Linked DNA regions of Pedosphaera parvula Ellin514. The protein of the gene in region 1 interacts with the protein of each later gene in a pairwise test. Links are inferred from orthologs where the notes say so. Each region holds a gene or a part of one and is shown in the gene's direction. Other genes may lie near its edges. The genes, in order: tpiA and pepT.

Region 1 (9,072 bases):
ACTTGTGGCGCAGACTGAACTGGCCTTTCCAGTAGGTGACCCAGTCGTCAAATTTGATGGAAGTGTCGTGAGGGCAAGCAAAGATGTGGATGTGATCGGGCATGATGAGGTAACTGCCGATGAGCCAAGCGGGGGAATCCTGCCAGACTTGCAGGAGAAGGGAATGGACGAGGTCGTTGGCAAGCAATTTGGCACGGTCTTCGGTGCAAAGGTTTAGGAATACGATGGTGGGTCCATGGGATTGGATGTGGACTCCACGGGCAGGGTAAGGTGCTTTTCCTGATTGTTGGGGTGGATCACCGGGCACGGGGAAAGGTTTCTCGGAAATGAATCAAGGAGTCGAGGAGGAAATTAGGAGAATCGTGAATGGAGGTTTTGAGGTCGTGAGTCGCGTCCGCGTGTCGGCTCGATGGGGTGAATGGAGTCGCCGACGGGGTTAGAATTCGGGCGAAGCCTCATTCCACCATTAAATTGATTGCTGGCGCGCCTGATTGGGTCGCGTACGCTAATCTAATAGTTGGGGTAGGCTTGCTTGGAAACGCTTTTGCCGGGGAGAGGTTCGTTGTTGTTGGTTTCGCTGTCTGGTGAATTATTCAAGACGGCAAGGGAGACGAGGTGGGGATTGGTCTGGATGACGCTGAGGGCAATGTTGAGGTTGGTGTTTTGCAGCGGGGCGGGGATGGTCGATGTGTTCCAACCGAATCCGGTGATGATGGTTTTCCTGGTGACGGCGGTGCCTTCGAAGCTGGTGGAGGCATCGTGCACCCAGTTGATGTATTGGAGAAATTGGTTGGAACTGGTGGGGCCGCCCTGATCGATGTAGATTTGCTGGCCAACGGCGTCGAGCGGGTAGGTGCCCCAGCGTTTGCGGGTGTAGGAAAAGGAGCCGACGTGGTTGATGCCTGTGTTGTAGGTATCTTTCAGATACTGGGCGCCGGCGTTTTGGAAGCTGTAAATGCCGCCCGTGCTGTGTCCAGCAACGCCGCCGGAGATGATGGTGACAAATTGTTTGAGGCCTTTGTATTCAAGATTGGCGTAGCTGTTGGCGAGCAATTGACTGAAGCAGGAGGGATAGAGATAGGTGCCACCGGTGTAAGTGCAGTCCTTATGAGTGGTCCAGTAGTTGGGCCGATTCCAGAGTTCGAACAGTTGGACGCGATCATGGAAATGCTTGACGATGGGGACGACTGCCTGGCCGGCGTAGTTGTTGATGTAGTTGTTGAGGCCGTTGCCGTTCTGGCATTCGTAATTGTTGGTATTCCATTCCGATTGCGTGCCCAGCCATGAGGTGTTGTCGATGAGGCCGATGATTTGGAGCCCGGCGGCACGCGCATTGTTTACCACGGTGTCGTAATAACCGAGCATGGTATCATTCCAGGCAGTGTTGGTGCCGATGAGGCGGAATTCGATGCGCAGGTATCCGACTTTTTCACGGACAAGACTGGCGGCTTTGGCCGGGGTGAGGAGGGGATTGCCGGAATTGTCGATCACTCTGCCGGAATCAATACCCATGGTGCCGCCTGCATGGGTGTCGTTGGCGAGGCAAAAGAGCATCAGGCTGAGAGTGAGGATGCGGATGAATGGGTGTCGGGAAGCAACAGGTGAGAAGTGTGTTTTCATGACAGGCTCAATTGCATGTTCTCGACTGTCCGGGGACGAGGTAGAGATGTCGAAAATCGCCGATTTTGTCAACGGAAAATCCCTATGCGCGAGTGCGAAAGAATTTTGAAGGCTTTCGATCTGGTTTGTGTAAGTGGTTGATGGGCAATGGAAGATAGTTTTGGATGCAAGGAGGGGGTGGACAGGCTATGTCCAACCCCCCTGCTAAGGTTGTGGGCATGACGATTGAGCTATTATCCAAATGGCGAGATCGGAAAAAGGAGGAGTGGCGGGGAGGAGGGCGGGTTATACACAACAATAATCGCCCCTCCCGTTTTTGTGGGCCTTTTGATCGCTGGCGTTGTTGCTCGTCAGTCGCAGCCCCATTAGGGGATGCTCCTTCCTCGCGCCTAGCCAGCAATCAAAATTCCCACAAAAACCATTGTATGAACTGGAATCTGGGACGGAAACGGTGCGGTTCGGAAGGTATCGGAAGCCATTGGAAGGTATTAGAAGGTATCGGAAGGTTGAAAAAAATTTTATGGGGAGTTGGAATTGTGTATTGGCTATTTTTAGGCAGTAAAAATGGGGTGCGAATTGGCTTTGACTCGCCGGGTGGCTAAGGTATCTTCTCGCCCCTGCTGATTTATGGCTAAACTGACGGTAAAAGATCTGAATGTTCGTGGCAAACGCGTTTTGATGCGCGTGGATTATAACGTCCCGATGGAAGAAAAGAACGGGGAAATGGTGATCAACGATGCGACGCGTATCGAGGAGACCCTGCCGACGTTGGAATATTTGATTGGTCAAGGGGCGAAAATTGTTTTGATGGCGCATCTGGGGCGTCCGAAGGGGACGAAGGAGCCGACGATGAGCTTGCGTCCGGTGGCGAAGAAGCTGGCGGATTTGTTGGGTCGCCCCGTGGCGTTTGTGGATGATTGCATTGGCGAGAAGGCCGAAAAAACGGCGAATGCCCTGCAACCAGGGGATGTTTTGGTGGTGGAGAACGTTCGCTATTACAACGAGGAAGAGGCGAATGATCCGGTGTTTGCAGAGAAATTGGCAAAGCTGGGCGATGTGTATGTGAACGATGCATTCGGCGCGGCGCATCGTGCTCATGCCTCGACGGAAGGTGTGGCCCGGGTGATTACGAAGCGGGGCGGGCAGGCGGCTGCGGGCCTGCTGATGGAGCGGGAATTGAAATTTTTGGGCGAAGAATTGGAAAAGCCAGCGCGGCCATTCGTGGTGATTTTGGGCGGGGCGAAGGTGTCGGACAAGATCAAGGTGATCGACAACCTGCTGGACAAAGCGGATACGATTTTGATTGGCGGGGCGATGACTTATACTTTCCGCCTGGCATTGGGCAAGAAGGTTGGGAAATCGTTGGTGGAGGCGGATAAGGTGGATGTGGCGAAGGCAGCCTTGGACAAGGCCAAAGCCAAGGGTGTGCAATTCCTTCTGCCGGTGGATAATACCGTTGCGACGCCGGTGATGACCGATAAGTTGAACAAGAAGGGCAAGCCGATCATTGATTTGACGAATCCGCGTACGAACAGCGGTTTGGACATTCCGGATAACGAAGAAGGTGTGGATATCGGGCCGGAAACCATCAAGCAATACAGTGATGTGATTTCGAAGGCCAAGACCATCTTGTGGAATGGGCCGATGGGGATTTTTGAAGACCCACGATTTGCCGAAGGATCGTTTGCAGTGGGTCGCGCAGTGGCCGAAGCAACCGGGAAAAATGGTGCAAAGAGCATCATTGGGGGCGGCGATAGCGTTAAAGCTGTCAAAAAAGCCAAGTTGGGCGATAAGGTGACTTTTATGAGTACTGGTGGTGGAGCGAGTTTGGAGTTCCTGGAAGGAACAGTTTTGCCGGGTGTGGCAGTGTTGAATGACAAGTAAACCGTGAGCTAACGGGAGTTACCGTGAGTTAACGGGAGCTAACGAGACGTAAATATTTTTTTGACGTATGGATAAAGAACGCAAGCTGATCATCGCGGGCAACTGGAAGATGAACAAGACGGTTGCCGAGGCGCTGGATTTGGTCAGCGACCTGAAAATGGAGTTGGCCAGCATCAAAGAGGTGGATATCGTGGTGTGTCCGCCATTTACGGCGTTGTGCGAGGTTTCGAAAGTGATTTTGCATTCGAACATTCGCCTGGGCGCGCAGAACATGAACGAGCATCAGTCCGGGGCTTATACGGGTGAGATTGCGGCGGGGATGCTCAAGGAATTTTCGGTGCGTTATGTTATTTTAGGTCATTCGGAGCGGCGGCAGTATCAGAAGGAGTCGGATGCGTTGATTTCGAAGAAGGCTTTGGCGGCGCATGCGGCATCGATCAAGCCGATCGTGTGCGTGGGTGAGTTGCTGGCGGAGCGTGAAGGTGGATTGATGGAAAAGGTTTTGGACACGCAGGTTCGCGGCAGCCTGGCGGGCTTGACCAAGCAGCAGATGGAAGAGACGGTGATTGCTTACGAACCGGTTTGGGCGATTGGCACCGGAAAGACGGCCACTTCTGCACAGGCACAGGAAGCGCACGCGTTTATTCGCAAGTTGCTGGTGAGCCTGTATGATGAGGCGACGGCGCGGCGGGTGCGGATTCAGTATGGCGGCAGCGTGAAGGCCTCGAATGCGCGGGAGTTGATGAGCCAGCCGGATGTGGATGGCGCGTTGGTGGGTGGTGCGAGCCTGGAAGTGAGAAGTTTTGGTGACATTATTAAAAATTCAATATAGAAAGAGACGAGTATGGGATTCCTAAGCGTTATTTTAAGCATTATTTTGGTCATTGATTGTTTGTTCCTGATCCTGCTGGTTTTGGTGCAGTTGCCAAAGAAGGAAGCGGGAGCGGGCATGGCTTTCGGTGGCGGCACGGCAGATGCGCTGTTCGGCGCGGGTTCCGGCACGGCTTTGACCAAGCTGACCAAGTATGCGGCGGGTGTTTTCTTCCTGGGAGCGTTTTTCCTCTCGATTGTGAATTCGCATGCTCGCAAGCAAAGTGATTTGGAGTTCCGCAAGCAAGTTGAGAAAGCGGGCGCGAGCGCTCCAGCGGCAGTGCCTGCGACTGCGCCAACGGTTAGCAGTAATGCGCCGATTCCTTTGACGATTACAAGCAATTCAGTTTCGACGACTCCGGTTGCCCCGAAAGTCGGTAGTAACGCCCCGGCCAAATAACCTTGCCCGATGAATTTCGAGACAAGCGCCACCAAAAAAACATTGGGGGCGCTTCGTCCTTTTTATTGGAAAGGTGTGAGCCAGTTGGTGAGCGTGGTTCTGCTGGTTCTTTGTTCCCTGGTGGTTTTCACTGGCTGTGTCCGGCATGAGCCGCGCGCGGATATTGTCATCGTAAATGGGATTGAACCGGAATCGCTGGACCCGGCGATTATCACAGGCGTCGCAGAAATGCGGATTGTCTCGTCGTTGTTCGAGGGGTTGACGCGGTTGGATCCGGTGACTGCCGAGCCGATTCCCGGGTTGGCAGAAAAATGGGAGATTTCACCCGATGGACGTATCTATACGTTTCATATGCGGACAAACCTGCAATGGTCCACGGGCGAGCCGATCACGACGGACGATGTAGTTTATTCGTGGTTAAGGGCATTGGATCCGAACACGGCCAGTGATTATGCGGGGCAGCTGTTTTATCTGGTAAATGGCGAGGCGTATACCAGCGGTAAAATAAAGGATACTTCCAAAGTCGGAGTGCATGCGCTGGATCGATACACCCTGCGCGTTGAACTTAATAATCCCACGGCATTCTTTCTGGATCTATGCGCGTTTCCGACCCTCGCGGTGGTTCCCAGGCAATGCATTGAAAAGTATGGTGACCGGTGGTTGATGGCCCGGCCATTGCCAGTGAGTGGGGCATATACTTTGGAGGCGTGGCGCATCAACGATAAAATTCGTGTGCGAAAAAATCCGCGCTATTGGGATGCTGCGAATACAAAGACTGACCTGGTTGACTTTCTGCCGATTGGTTCGCCAACCACGGCGTTGAATCTTTATGAAACCGGTGGCACGGACATTGTGTGGGACAAGGATTTGGTGCCGGTGGAATTGTTGGATGTGCTGCTTAAGCGGCCGGATTTTCATGTAGCGCCAATCCTGGGCACATATTTTATTCGTTTTAATGTAAATAAAAAGCCGTTCAATGACGTGCGCGTGCGCCAGGCATTGGCCCTGTCTCTTAACAAGGAACGGATTACAAAAAAACTTACCAAGGCGGGAGAGGAACCGGCGGAGAATTATACTCCTCCAGGCACTGCCCGCTATCACGCTCCCAAAGGCTTGGGGTACGATCCGGAGAAGGCGCGGAAGCTCTTGGCGGAAGCTGGTTTTCCGGGCGGCAAGGGATTCCCGCGTTTTGAATATATGTTCAATGCTTCTGCAGGTGGTGCAGCAAAGATACATGCGAAGATTGCGGTGGAGATTCAACAGATGTGGCGTGATGAGCTGGGCATAGAGATGGAGCTGCGCCAGGTCGAATGGAAGGTGTATCTGGCGAATCAATCCAAAATCGCTTTCGATACCTGTCGTGCGAGCTGGATTGGCGACTACAACGACGCGGATACGTTCCTGAATATGTTCATGACCCGGGAACGGTAACAATCGGACCGGTTGGAGCAATGCCCGTTATGACGAGTTAATCCGTGCGGCGGACAAGGAGAATGATCTGGCCAAGCGCGAAAAGTTGTTTCAAGAGGCTGAAACTATTTTGATCCGGGATGAAAATCCGATCATACCATTGTATTTCTATGTGGGTTTCAGTTACTTCAACACGAACAGCATCAAAGGGATTTATCCGAACATTCTGGATTCGCATCCGTTGAATGCGATCTCGAAGGTCAAGGTTGAGTCAAAGTCCAAAGCTGGTGGCAACAGTCGGGAGGCGGCCATTCACTAGGTATGTATTTTATTCGTCGCCTATTGATAATGATACCTTTGCTGCTGGTGGTGAGCCTGCTTGCATTTGGTTTGCTGCATCTGGTTCCTGGCGGGCCTTTTGATCGTGAGCGGAAGCCGGCCACGCCTGAAGTGGAGCGGAATATTGCGAGAAAATTTCACACGGATGAGTCCTTGTGGAGGCAGTATCTTCGCTATTTGGGAGTGGGTTATGATAAGGATGAAAAAGGAAATGTTCACTGGTTCGAAGGTGGTTTGATTCGAGGCGATCTCGGGCCTTCGTTGATTTACCGGAATCATTCGGTAAACGACATCATAGCACAGGGGTTGCCGGTATCACTGCCGTTGGGTTTCATGGCCTTTGGGTTTGCACTTGGCCTCGGTGTTCCGCTGGGTTTTCTGACCGCTGTGAAGCGGGGGAAATGGGAGGATTATGCCGGAAGTTTTCTGGCGATTCTGGCGATTTGTATTCCGGGAGTTGTCATGGGACCGGTTCTAGTGGTGGTTTTTGCAATCCATTACCATTGGTTCCCGGTGGCACTGTGGGAATCGTCATGGCATGCCGTGCTTCCGATGATTGCGCTCGGGATTTATTATTCAGGCCGCATAGCTCGATTGATGCGGGAAGGAATGTTGAATGTAATGCAGTCCGAGTTCATCACCGCAGCCAGGGCGAAGGGGATGAGCGAGACCACGCTGTTGCTCAAGCACGCGGTACGGATCGCGATTCTGCCGGTGGTTTCCTATGCCGGACCGATGCTGGCAGATTTGCTAACCGGGTCGTTTGTGATCGAAAATATTTTTCAGATTCCCGGGTTGGGCACGCCTTTCGTGAACAGTTTTTTGAACCGTGATTACACCGTGCAGATGGGGTTGGTAATTCTTTACGCTGCGTTACTGCTGACGCTTAATCTTTTGGTGGATCTGGCCTATCTGGCACTCGATCGGAGGGTGAAATATGAGTGAGCCGCTGATCAGCCCGGAACCCAAGCCCGCGGCAACATTGCCGGGCAGCACGGGAGCATCTTTGACTCCAGAACCGAAGTTGAACAACAATCCGCAGGTTCATCTCAGCCCGAACCAAAAGGCCTGGCGGCGGTTCAAACGTAATCGTCCCGCAGTGATTGGAGCCTGGTTCCTGATTATTCTGGTGATAGTGGTGATCGCCTGGCCGATGGTGCTGAAAGTCGCCAGCAAGTCGGGGCCGAGGGGTTTGGCGTTTGCGGTGCAGTTTGATCCGGACAAGCTTACCGATTCCTCCTTTGATCCGCCCAGTGCGCAGCATTGGTTCGGCACAGATGTGCATGGAAGAGATTTGGTGTCGCGCATTCTTTACGGGGCGCAAGTTTCGTTGCTGGTTGGCGGCTTTGGGGCGCTGATCAGTCTTATTATTGGCGTGTTGTGGGGAGCCATTGCGGGTTATCTTGGTGGACGCTGGGATAATTTCATGATGCGCGTGGTGGATATCCTTTATTCCCTGCCTTCGATCATTTTCGTCATCGTGCTAATAACCGCTTTTGAAGGCAGAATCAGAACTTTTTTCTTTGATCACCTTGCCGGCAGCAACCCTGAACTTGCCAATAATCTGGTGAAATTCACCAGACTATTTTTGTTAATCATCGGATTGGGCGCCGTTTCATGGTTGAACATGGCGCGAATTGTTCGTGGCCAGGTGCTGGTTCTTCGCAGTCGTTCCTTCGTGGAGGCGAGCAAGACGTTGGGTGCGCGGAACCGGCATATTCTCCGGCATCACATTTTGCCAAATGTTTTTGGAGTGGTGATCGTATATCTTACTTTAACTGTGCCTGCGATTGTCTTGTATGAATCGTTTCTAAGTTTTCTTGGGTTGGGCATTCAGCCGCCCATGGCCAGTTGGGGTTCCCTCATTGCGGAAGGGGCTGATCAGATCAACACCATCCGGGTTTATTGGTGGTTGCTGGCGTATCCGGGCACGATTTTGATTTTTACCCTGCTCGCGCTCAACTTCTTAGGTGACGGGTTGCGGGATGCGTGGGATGTGCGAGGCGACGATAAATAACGCCCCTTGGCCGGGTGTGCCGGGCGAAATCACCAGTACAACTTGCTTCAAACAATATCTGGCTTACTATAAAACTTCGATGAAGGCTGGATTGGGAATAATTCATCGTTGACGCTTGGGGCTTCGCAGGTAACATCCCCGACCTAAGTTTTGGTAAACTGAAATCGAAAAAAATATGGCAGTTAAAGTTGCAATTAACGGGTTCGGTCGCATTGGTCGCCTTGTGTTTCGCGCCATCGCCGAACAGGGTTTGTTGGGCAAGGAAGTTCAGGTAGTCGCCGTCGGTGACATTGTCCCGGCCGACAATCTGGCATATTTGCTTAAGTACGATTCCACCCAAGGTCGGTTCAAGGGCCAGGTTGGCTCCAAGAAATCCTCCCCTGACAAAGCGGAAGACGATGTGCTCGTGGTCAATGGCAACGATATTTTTGTGGTCAGCGCCAAGGATCCTTCCGGACTTCCCTGGAAGCAACTTGGAGTGGATATTGTCATTGAATCCACCGGCTTGTTTACCGAGGCCGAAAAGGCCAAG
Region 2 (8,407 bases), on another replicon or contig:
CAAGGGCGATGTGTATGAGGCTGGCGATGCGGAATACGAGTTTGCGATCATGAGCGTGTCCAAACCGTTCATTTTCGCCTTGGTGTGTGAAGCCCTGGGTCCCGAGGCGGCCCGTAAGAGACTAGGGGTGAACAGCACCGGACTTCCGTTCAATTCGCTTTCGGCCATCGAACGCGCCGAGGATGGCAGAACGAACCCGATGGTTAACTCGGGAGCAATCGCGACAACGAGTCTCGTGCCGGGCATAACCCATGACGACAAGTGGCGGTTCATTCACGACGGCTTGTCCCGTTTCGCGGGCCGAACACTTTCACTGGACCACGAAGTGTATCATTCAGCATCGGAAACCAACCACCGGAACCGGAGCATCGCGCGCCTGCTCCAGAGCTACGATCGCATTTTTTTCGATCCAGTGCAGGTAACCGACTTGTACACCAGGCAATGCTCGTTGAACGTGAGCGCGAGGGATTTGGCGGTCATGGGCGCCACGCTTGCTGATGGCGGAGTGAATCCCCTGACCAAAGAGCAGGTGGTTGACGCGTCGGTCTGCCATTATGCCTTGGCGGTAATGACCACGGCTGGATTGTACGAGACCTCGGGTGACTGGCTTTACGACATTGGGTTGCCAGGAAAGAGCGGGATCGGCGGGGGGATTGTCACTGTGTCGCCGGGCAAAGGTGGACTGGGGACTTTTGCGCCGCCGCTCGACCAAGCTGGAAACAGTGTCAAAGGGCAACTCGTTGCCAGGTTTCTCTCGGAGCGATTGGGCATGGACCTGTTTGTCTCAAAACCTGCTGATTGAGGCGATGGAGAATGCGCCCCTTCGTTGCCGGAAGCTGAATCGTAATTTAAATAGGGAGGCGAACTTCCGACTCCCGCAAATTGGAGAATTGTTATGTTACCGAGAGCAAAACACAAAACCTATATAAGGGGTCGTGGCAGGATGGATAGTCTTCAAGTCAGCGAGCAGGAGCAAGCCACGGAGGCACCACGCAAGTATTCGCGCGAGCATTCGGAGAGATTTCGACACGAGCTTCACGAATTTATCCGCATCCCCAGCCTGAGCGGCGATCCGGCACGTGCTGGTGACGTTAAACGTGCAGCAGAATGGTTGGCAGCGCATTTGCATGCGCTGGGCATCAAGAACGCTAAAGTAATGCCCACGGGCGGCCATCCAGTCGTGTATGCCGAGTGGATGGGTGCGGGGCCGAACAAGCCAACCGTCCTGGTATATGGACACTATGATGTGGTGCCTGCCGAGATGAAGGATGGTTGGAATACACCACCTTTCGAACCAGTCGAGAGGGGTGGCAAGATCTATGCACGTGGTGCGACGGACGATAAAGGGCAACTGTTCATCCATGTCAAAGCCCTCGAGTCGTATCTGGAAGCCAGCGGCGGTGCGCCGGTCAATGTGAAGTTTCTGATTGAAGGCGAGGAAGAAATTTCTTCCCCCAATCTCGCGCCTTTTATCAAAAGGAACCTGAAGTTGCTCAAGTCCGACGTGTGCGTGATCAGCGATTCGGGGATGCGCGCGATTGAAGAACCGGCCATTGCGCACAGCTTGCGAGGCATGACTTATATCGAGCTCGAGGTTCAGGGACCGAAGGAAGATCTGCACAGCGGTTTCTGGGGCGGAGCGACGCACAATCCCGCGCTTGCGCTCGTGGAAATTCTTTCGAAGCTCTACAAACCCGACAATACCATCGCGGTGCCAGGGTTCTACGACGACGTCGTTCCGCTGACCGCGAAAGAGCGCGAGATGATTTCGAAGGCGGCGCTGACCGAAAAACAGTTCAAAGAAGCCACGGGCGTGCCGGCTGTGTGGGGGGATAAGAAATATACGATTCGCGAGCGCCTGTCAGCCCGTCCAACGCTTGAAATCAACGGCATGTGGAGTGGTTATTCAGGTCCCGGACCCAAGACCATCATCCCTGCCAGGGCCGGTGCCAAAGTGAGTTGCCGTCTGGTTGGCGATCAGGATCCCGACAAGATTTACAAGCTGTTGAGTAAATACATTGAATCGATCACGCCGCCGACCGTGAAGGTAAAAGTTACCTTGTTGACCAAGGGCAAGCCTGCGTTGATCCCGTTTGATCTGCCGGAAATGCAAGCCGCAGAGCGGGCGTATGAGAAAGGGTGGGGGCATAAGCCGATTTTCACGCGCGGCGGTGGCAGCATCCCCATTGTTGCGGACATCTACAACATGATGAATATTCCAGTGGTAATGATGGGCTATGGGCTGGAAAGCGACGGACTGCATTCTCCCAATGAGCATTACACCATCGAGATGTTCCATCGCGGTGTCGAAACGGCGATTGTCTATCTGGGAGAATTGGCTCAATTGCCGCGAAAAAAAGTGCGCAAATGAAATCAAAATTCGACAGCGAACTTGAAGATCGCTTCGTGCGTTATGCCCGCATCGACACCCAGAGTGACGAAAAGTCTGCCACTTCACCCAGCACAGAGAAGCAGTACAACCTGCTCAAACTTCTGGTGAATGAACTGAAGTCCATCGGTGCGCAGGATGTGACTCTGACCGACTATGGCGCTGTCATAGCCAGTATCCCGAGCACCGTGAAGGCCGAAATACCCACCATCGCTTTTCTGGCCCATGTGGACACGGCACCTGCCTTCAGCGGAACCGGTGTGAAGCCTATTGTCCACCGCAACTACAATGGCAGTGACATCGTTCTACCCGACGACCAGAACGCCGTGCTATCACCCAAACGGTTTCCGTACCTGGCCAGGAAAGCAGGGGATGACATCATTACGGCCAGTGGGACCACCCTCCTCGGGGCAGATGATAAAGCAGGTGTGGCGATTGTCATGACCTTTGCCCGCCATCTGCTGCAAAATCCTGACCTGCCTCATGGCCCGATCCGAATTGGTTTTACACCAGATGAAGAGATCGGTCGCGGCGTACACGCCCGCTTGCCAGCCGACTTGGGATGCGACGTTGCCTACACACTGGATGGCGGTGAACTTGGGGAGATTGTGTATGAGACGTTCTCGGCGGACAAGGCGGTCGTGCACATTCAGGGTGTATCGATTCATCCGGGGCAGGCCAAGGACAAGTTAGTCAACGCCCTGCATCTGGCCGCCAAGCTCATAAATACAATGCCTCAGGTCACGCTTACTCCTGAGACTACCGCTGACCGTGAGGGTTTCATCCATGTCTACCAGATGAGTGGCACGCCAGCAGCAGCGGACCTTGGCTTCATCCTTCGTGACTTCGAACTGGATGGCCTGCGCGATCATGGCGAATTGCTCAAGCAGGTCTGCACCACGGTGCAGGCTACCGAACCACGCGCCAGGATCAACTGCACCATCACGCCACAGTATCGCAACATGCGGTACTGGCTTGAGGAGGACATGCGTCCCGTTGAACTGGCACGGGAGGCATGTGACGAGTCAGGCATCAAACATTTCTCCAGTCCCACGCGCGGCGGCACTGACGGCTCGCGTCTAACTGAGATGGGTGTGCCTACACCCAACCTTTTCACCGGCATGCAAAACATCCATGGTCCACTCGAATGGATCAGCGTGCAGAACATGGCCCGCGCGGTAGAGATGTGCGTGAAGCTCGGGGAATTGTGGAGTAGCCCAACGAGTGCGGCGCCAACTGCAATTCAAGGAAACCGGCATAGGAAGGGAGCGGCTGATACTGCTGCTTTGGTGGACTGGTCAGGGTAAAGCAGCTCCGGCTTCGTGGATTCGCTGTGATGGCCCAGGTGGTTTATGGGAATGGTAATGGCTAACTTGCTGCCAGTGGTCTTCGTTGCCTCTGTGCTGCCGCTGGAGATCGTTATGACCCTGCTTTTGTTGAGTGGTGAAAGGGGCTTGATCAAAGCAATGGCGTTTGCCGCAGGCGCCATGGGGGTTCGCACAATTCAAAGTATTTTGTTCGGCTGCGTGTTCGTTATCGCCGGCGAAGCTGGTGGCGAGTACGCATCCCATCCCATCGCTTCCATTCTGCTGTTGATGGCTGGCATCATCATGCTCATCAACGTCGTCAGGACATGGCGCAAGAAAGGCGATCCTGACGCACCACCACCGAAGTGGATGACGAGTCTCAGCGCAGCCTCGGCGCTCACGACGTTTGGCATAGGCGGACTGAGCATGGTGATTTCGATCAAACAGTGGATCTTTACGCTCTCAGCCATTGCCGTCATAAACGAGGTACAGTTGAGCCGGTTGGGCCGGATACTCATGTATCTCTTTTTTGTTGTGGCAGCGTATTCGCTGGTGCTGGCGCCTATCATTACCAGCGTTTTTGCACCAATGCAGGCTGCTAAATTGCTGGAGATTACACAGGTTTGGTTGGGACGCCACAACCGGAGGATCACCATGGTGGCTTCGTTGATTTTGGGGGTATGGTTTATGTGGAAAGGAACGACTGATTTGCTGGCACATGGTGGTACGCACGGTTCGCCGACGACGACTGCAATGGGCTTACCGATCCATGGCACGTTGTGGATTCACTTTAATGACCTTGCTTTTGTATGGCTAAGTTGATGGTTAGTTTGCTGCCACTGATCATTGGAGCCTCGTTTGGCGGACCGATGTGGGCCATCATGACATTGCTCTTTTTGCGCGGGGAAGGGGGCATGGTCAAAGCGACGGCATTCGCAGTCGGAGCGATGATAGTGCGTGTGTTGCAGGGTATTTTATTTGGTTATGTTTTTATTTCGGCCGTCAGGGCAGGCGGTGAGGTTGGAGCCAATTTTATGGCTTCGACGATGCTGTTGATGGTGGGGGTTCTGCTGCTGGCCACCGTGATCAAGACGTTGTGCAAGGAAGAAGATCCGGATGCACCGCCGCCCAAGTGGATGACGGCCCTGGATGGGATCACGGCACTTACTGCGTGTGGCATGGGCGCATTGCTGATGTTGATTGGGATGAAGCAGTGGATCTTTACGCTCTCAGCCATCGCCGTCATCGATGAGGCGCAGTTGGGGCTGACGGCCAGCATCTTCGCGTATCTTTTCTTCGCCGTGGCTGCGCAGGCACTTGTGCTGGCGCCGATCATCAGTCGCGCTGTGGCGCCGAAACAATCGGCCAGAGTGCTGGAACTGCTGCTAGCCTGGCTGGAGCGTCGGAGCCGGGCGATTACGATCGTGGCTTCATTGATTTTTGGAGTTTGGTTTATTACGAAAGGCGTGACTGGATTGATGGGCCACGGTGCTGAGACAGCGATTACAAATACCCATAAATAAGGGAGGAAACAATGAGCGATCAACGAGCAAACAGAGCTTTTCACAGGAGCATTCACACCCTCGCCTCCGCTGATGGACCCGTGCGGATTGAGACGGACAGTCTTGGCTCAAAGCAGATACCGGCGAATGCTTATTGGGGGTTAAATGTCAGCCGTGCGCTCGATAATTTTGCCATCAGCGGACGCCCAATCTCTGAGTATCCTGACTTGATCTTCGGCTATGCCTGCGTGAAACAGGCTGCGGCGCGTGCCAACGCCGAAATTGGAGTCCTGGAGCGTGACAAGGCTGATTTGATCGACCGCGCGTGCGAGGAGATCAAGGATAGCAAATTGCAGGATCAATTCATCGTGGACATCCTGCAGGGTGGGGCGGGAACGTCCACAAACATGAATGCTAATGAAGTAATTGCCAATCGCGGATTGGAGTTGGCAGGTTTCTCAAAGGGCAACTATGAACACCTTGATCCCAATGATCACGTGAACCGGAGTCAGAGTACGAATGATACCTATCCGACAGCACTAAAGATCGGGTTATGCCTATCCATCGAGCGGCTGCTCGCTGAACTCGAGCTTTTGGGGCGAGCGTTTCATGATAAGGGGCGGGAGTTTGCAGGCATTGTGAAAGTGGGACGCACGCAGTTGCAGGATGCGGTGCCGATGACACTGGAGCAGGAGTTCGAAGGCTTCGCTGTCACGTTGGCAGAGGATCACGCGACCCTACATGGTGTCATTCAGCGCCTTGGAGAGATCAATCTGGGGGCAACAGCGATTGGAACGGGCATTGCCGCTGATCCACGCTACGCTGAGGCCGTGCGCAAGCATCTCGCAGATATCACCGGTTACAAGATTGTCACCGCGCCAAACCTGATTGAAGCGACCACCGATGTTGGAGTTTTTATGGAACTCTCCGCAACGCTCAAGCGCAGTGCGATGAAGCTCTCGAAGATTTGCAATGATCTGCGGCTCCTTGGTTCGGGGCCTCAGGCGGGGCTCAATGAGATTAATCTTCCGGCAAGGCAGGCGGGATCGAGCATCATGCCGGGCAAGGTGAACCCGGTCATTCCTGAAGTTGTGAACGAGGTGGCATTCGTGGTCGCCGGGCGGGGATGTGACGATGACCATGGCTGCGGAAGCGGGGCAACTCCAGCTCAACGCATTTGAACCTGTCATGGCCCACGTGCTGTTTGAGAATCTTAAATGGATGACTGCAGCAATGACGACGTTGCGCGTGAACTGTGTTGAGGGAATCACTGCTAATAGGGAGCGTCTCGCCAGAGAAGTTGATTCCTTCGTTGGAGTAATCACCGCGCTCATCCCACACATTGGTTATGGGCCAGCAGCCAAGATGGCAAAAGAAGCACTGGCGAGCCATGCCAACATCGCCGAACTTGTGGTGAAGTCAGGCGTCCTCACGCGGGAGCAGGTTGACACAATGCTGTCGCCGGAGCGTCTGACCAGCAATCGAGAAGTGTATGCACACGGGACTCGAGATTGATCTTATTCAGCCGAGGGACGAACACTATGAATGACATTGCCATTACCTTCGCCCTGGTAGTCGTAGTGGTGGCACTATTCGCGTGGAACCGCATCCCGGTAGTGATTGTGGCCATTGGGCTGGCATTGGCGCTTTATGCCACGGGTATTCTGGATGCGGAACAAGCTTTGGGCGGTCTTGGCGATCCTGCCGTGATCTTCATCGCGTCCCTGTTCGTAGTCAGTGCGGGACTCGATGCAACGGGCGTAACAGCGTGGGCGGGGAAATTCCTGATCGCCAAGGCTGGGAAGAGTCACACGCGGTTGCTCATTTTTATCATGCTGCTGGTCGCATTACTCACAGCGCTTATCAGCGTGAATGGCGCAGTCGCAGCACTCCTGCCAATGGTCGTCGTGATGGCGATCAAGCTCGGCCGCTCGCCGTCGCAGCTGCTCATGCCACTGGTATTCGCAGCGCATGCCGGGTCGATGTTAACGCTCACCGGGACACCTGTAAACGTCCTCGTTTCAGAGGCCGGCACGAACGCGGGAATCGGAGCCTTCGGCTACTTTGAGTTCGCCATCGTCGGCGTCCCCCTGCTGCTTGGCAGCATGGCTATCATAGCGATTTTCGGGGAGCGCCTGCTGCCGCAGCGGAGGGGCCGGACAATTCCATCCAATCTCAGCAAACACGCCCAGACGCTCATCGAGCAGTACACGCTCGACGATGGGATTTTCCGGCTGCGTGTGCGGCCGCATTCGTCTTACATAGGGTTGTCCTCGGACAGTATCGATTTCAAGGACTATCCGGGCCTGACGCTGGTTTCCATTCAAGAGGGAGATGAAGGTGGCCCTTTACAGCGCTCCACACTGGAATGTGGCGACATTCTCATCGTTCGAGGTGAAGCAAAAACGGCGTGTAGTCTGGCGACAGATAAAATTCTTGCCTTTCGTTCGGAGCATGCGGCCGCAGATGTCGCGGACGCTCTGTTCAACCGCACGTCGGGTCTGGGGGAACTGGTGATTCCTCCCCGGTCGGGGATGATTGGCACAGCAGTGTTTCCAGGGATGGTCACCCCCAGTAGTGATCTCGTCATCCTGGCCGTGCAACGCAAAGGCGAGGACTTGGGGCCAAACGAAACCGTGTTGGCAGCTGGCGATACACTGCTTCTTCAGGGAACCTGGGAGGCGCTTGATGAACACCTCGATGATCCAGATGTTCTAGTCGTCGACTCACCGGAAGTGGTGCGCCGGCAAGCCGTGCCGATGGGAGTTGGAGCGAAGCGAGCAATCGCGGTGCTCGTCGGAATGGTGATACTTCTTGCCACGGACGCAGTTCCTGCAGTCATTGCAGGATTGGTTGCGGCTTGTTCCATGGTTTTGCTGAAGGTGCTTACAGTAACGCAAGCGTATCGTTCCATCAATTGGACAACGGTCATCCTGGTTGGTGCAATGATGCCGCTCTCGATGGCGATGGAGAAGACGGGTGCAGCGAACCTGATGGCTGAGAGGCTTGTCAACCTGGTGGGTAATGCTGGTCCATATGCATTGCTCGCCGGGCTCTTCGTGCTGACCGCCTTGCTTGGCCAGATTATCAGCAACACGGCAACGGCGCTCATTATCATCCCGATTGCAGTGGCCGCCGCGACCGAGATCGGAGTGTCTCCGCGACCGGTGTTGATGAGCGTCGCGGTGGCAGCGGCGGCCTCCTTTCTC

The links.
Region 2: the proteins of tpiA (region 1) and pepT interact in binary tests that used the Escherichia coli proteins (3 or more experiments, as listed by UniProt). The link is inferred for Pedosphaera parvula Ellin514 from one-to-one orthologs.

Annotation. Positions count from the first base shown.
Region 1 is NZ_ABOX02000014.1:1,423-10,494, forward strand. The notes cover bases 2,508-5,453. They hold tpiA (triose-phosphate isomerase), read left to right. Parts: upstream 2,508-3,571; coding sequence 3,572-4,336; downstream 4,337-5,453. Other genes in these bases: CFLAV_RS12775 (phosphoglycerate kinase), read left to right, coding at 2,508-3,504; secG (preprotein translocase subunit SecG), read left to right, coding at 4,349-4,774; CFLAV_RS12790 (peptide ABC transporter substrate-binding protein), read left to right, coding at 4,784-5,453. Also shown: CFLAV_RS12765 (hypothetical protein), read left to right, coding at 5-217; CFLAV_RS12770 (hypothetical protein), read right to left, coding at 511-1,620; more of CFLAV_RS12775, read left to right, coding at 2,248-2,507; more of CFLAV_RS12790, read left to right, coding at 5,454-6,205; CFLAV_RS12795 (hypothetical protein), read left to right, coding at 6,315-6,503; CFLAV_RS12800 (ABC transporter permease), read left to right, coding at 6,533-7,468; CFLAV_RS12805 (ABC transporter permease), read left to right, coding at 7,461-8,540; gap (type I glyceraldehyde-3-phosphate dehydrogenase), read left to right, coding at 8,716-9,072. UniProt on the Escherichia coli protein: Involved in the gluconeogenesis. Catalyzes stereospecifically the conversion of dihydroxyacetone phosphate (DHAP) to D-glyceraldehyde-3-phosphate (G3P).
Region 2 is NZ_ABOX02000075.1:13,287-21,693, reverse strand. What follows is about bases 1,533-4,531. They hold pepT (peptidase T), read left to right. Parts: upstream 1,533-2,367; coding sequence 2,368-3,696; downstream 3,697-4,531. Other genes in these bases: CFLAV_RS29905 (GAP family protein), read left to right, coding at 4,506-4,531; CFLAV_RS29910 (GAP family protein), read left to right, coding at 3,754-4,518; CFLAV_RS29920 (dipeptidase), read left to right, coding at 1,533-2,371. Also shown: glsA (glutaminase A), read left to right, coding at 1-802; more of CFLAV_RS29920, read left to right, coding at 944-1,532; more of CFLAV_RS29905, read left to right, coding at 4,532-5,219; CFLAV_RS29895 (SLC13 family permease), read left to right, coding at 6,740-8,407. UniProt on the Escherichia coli protein: Cleaves the N-terminal amino acid of tripeptides.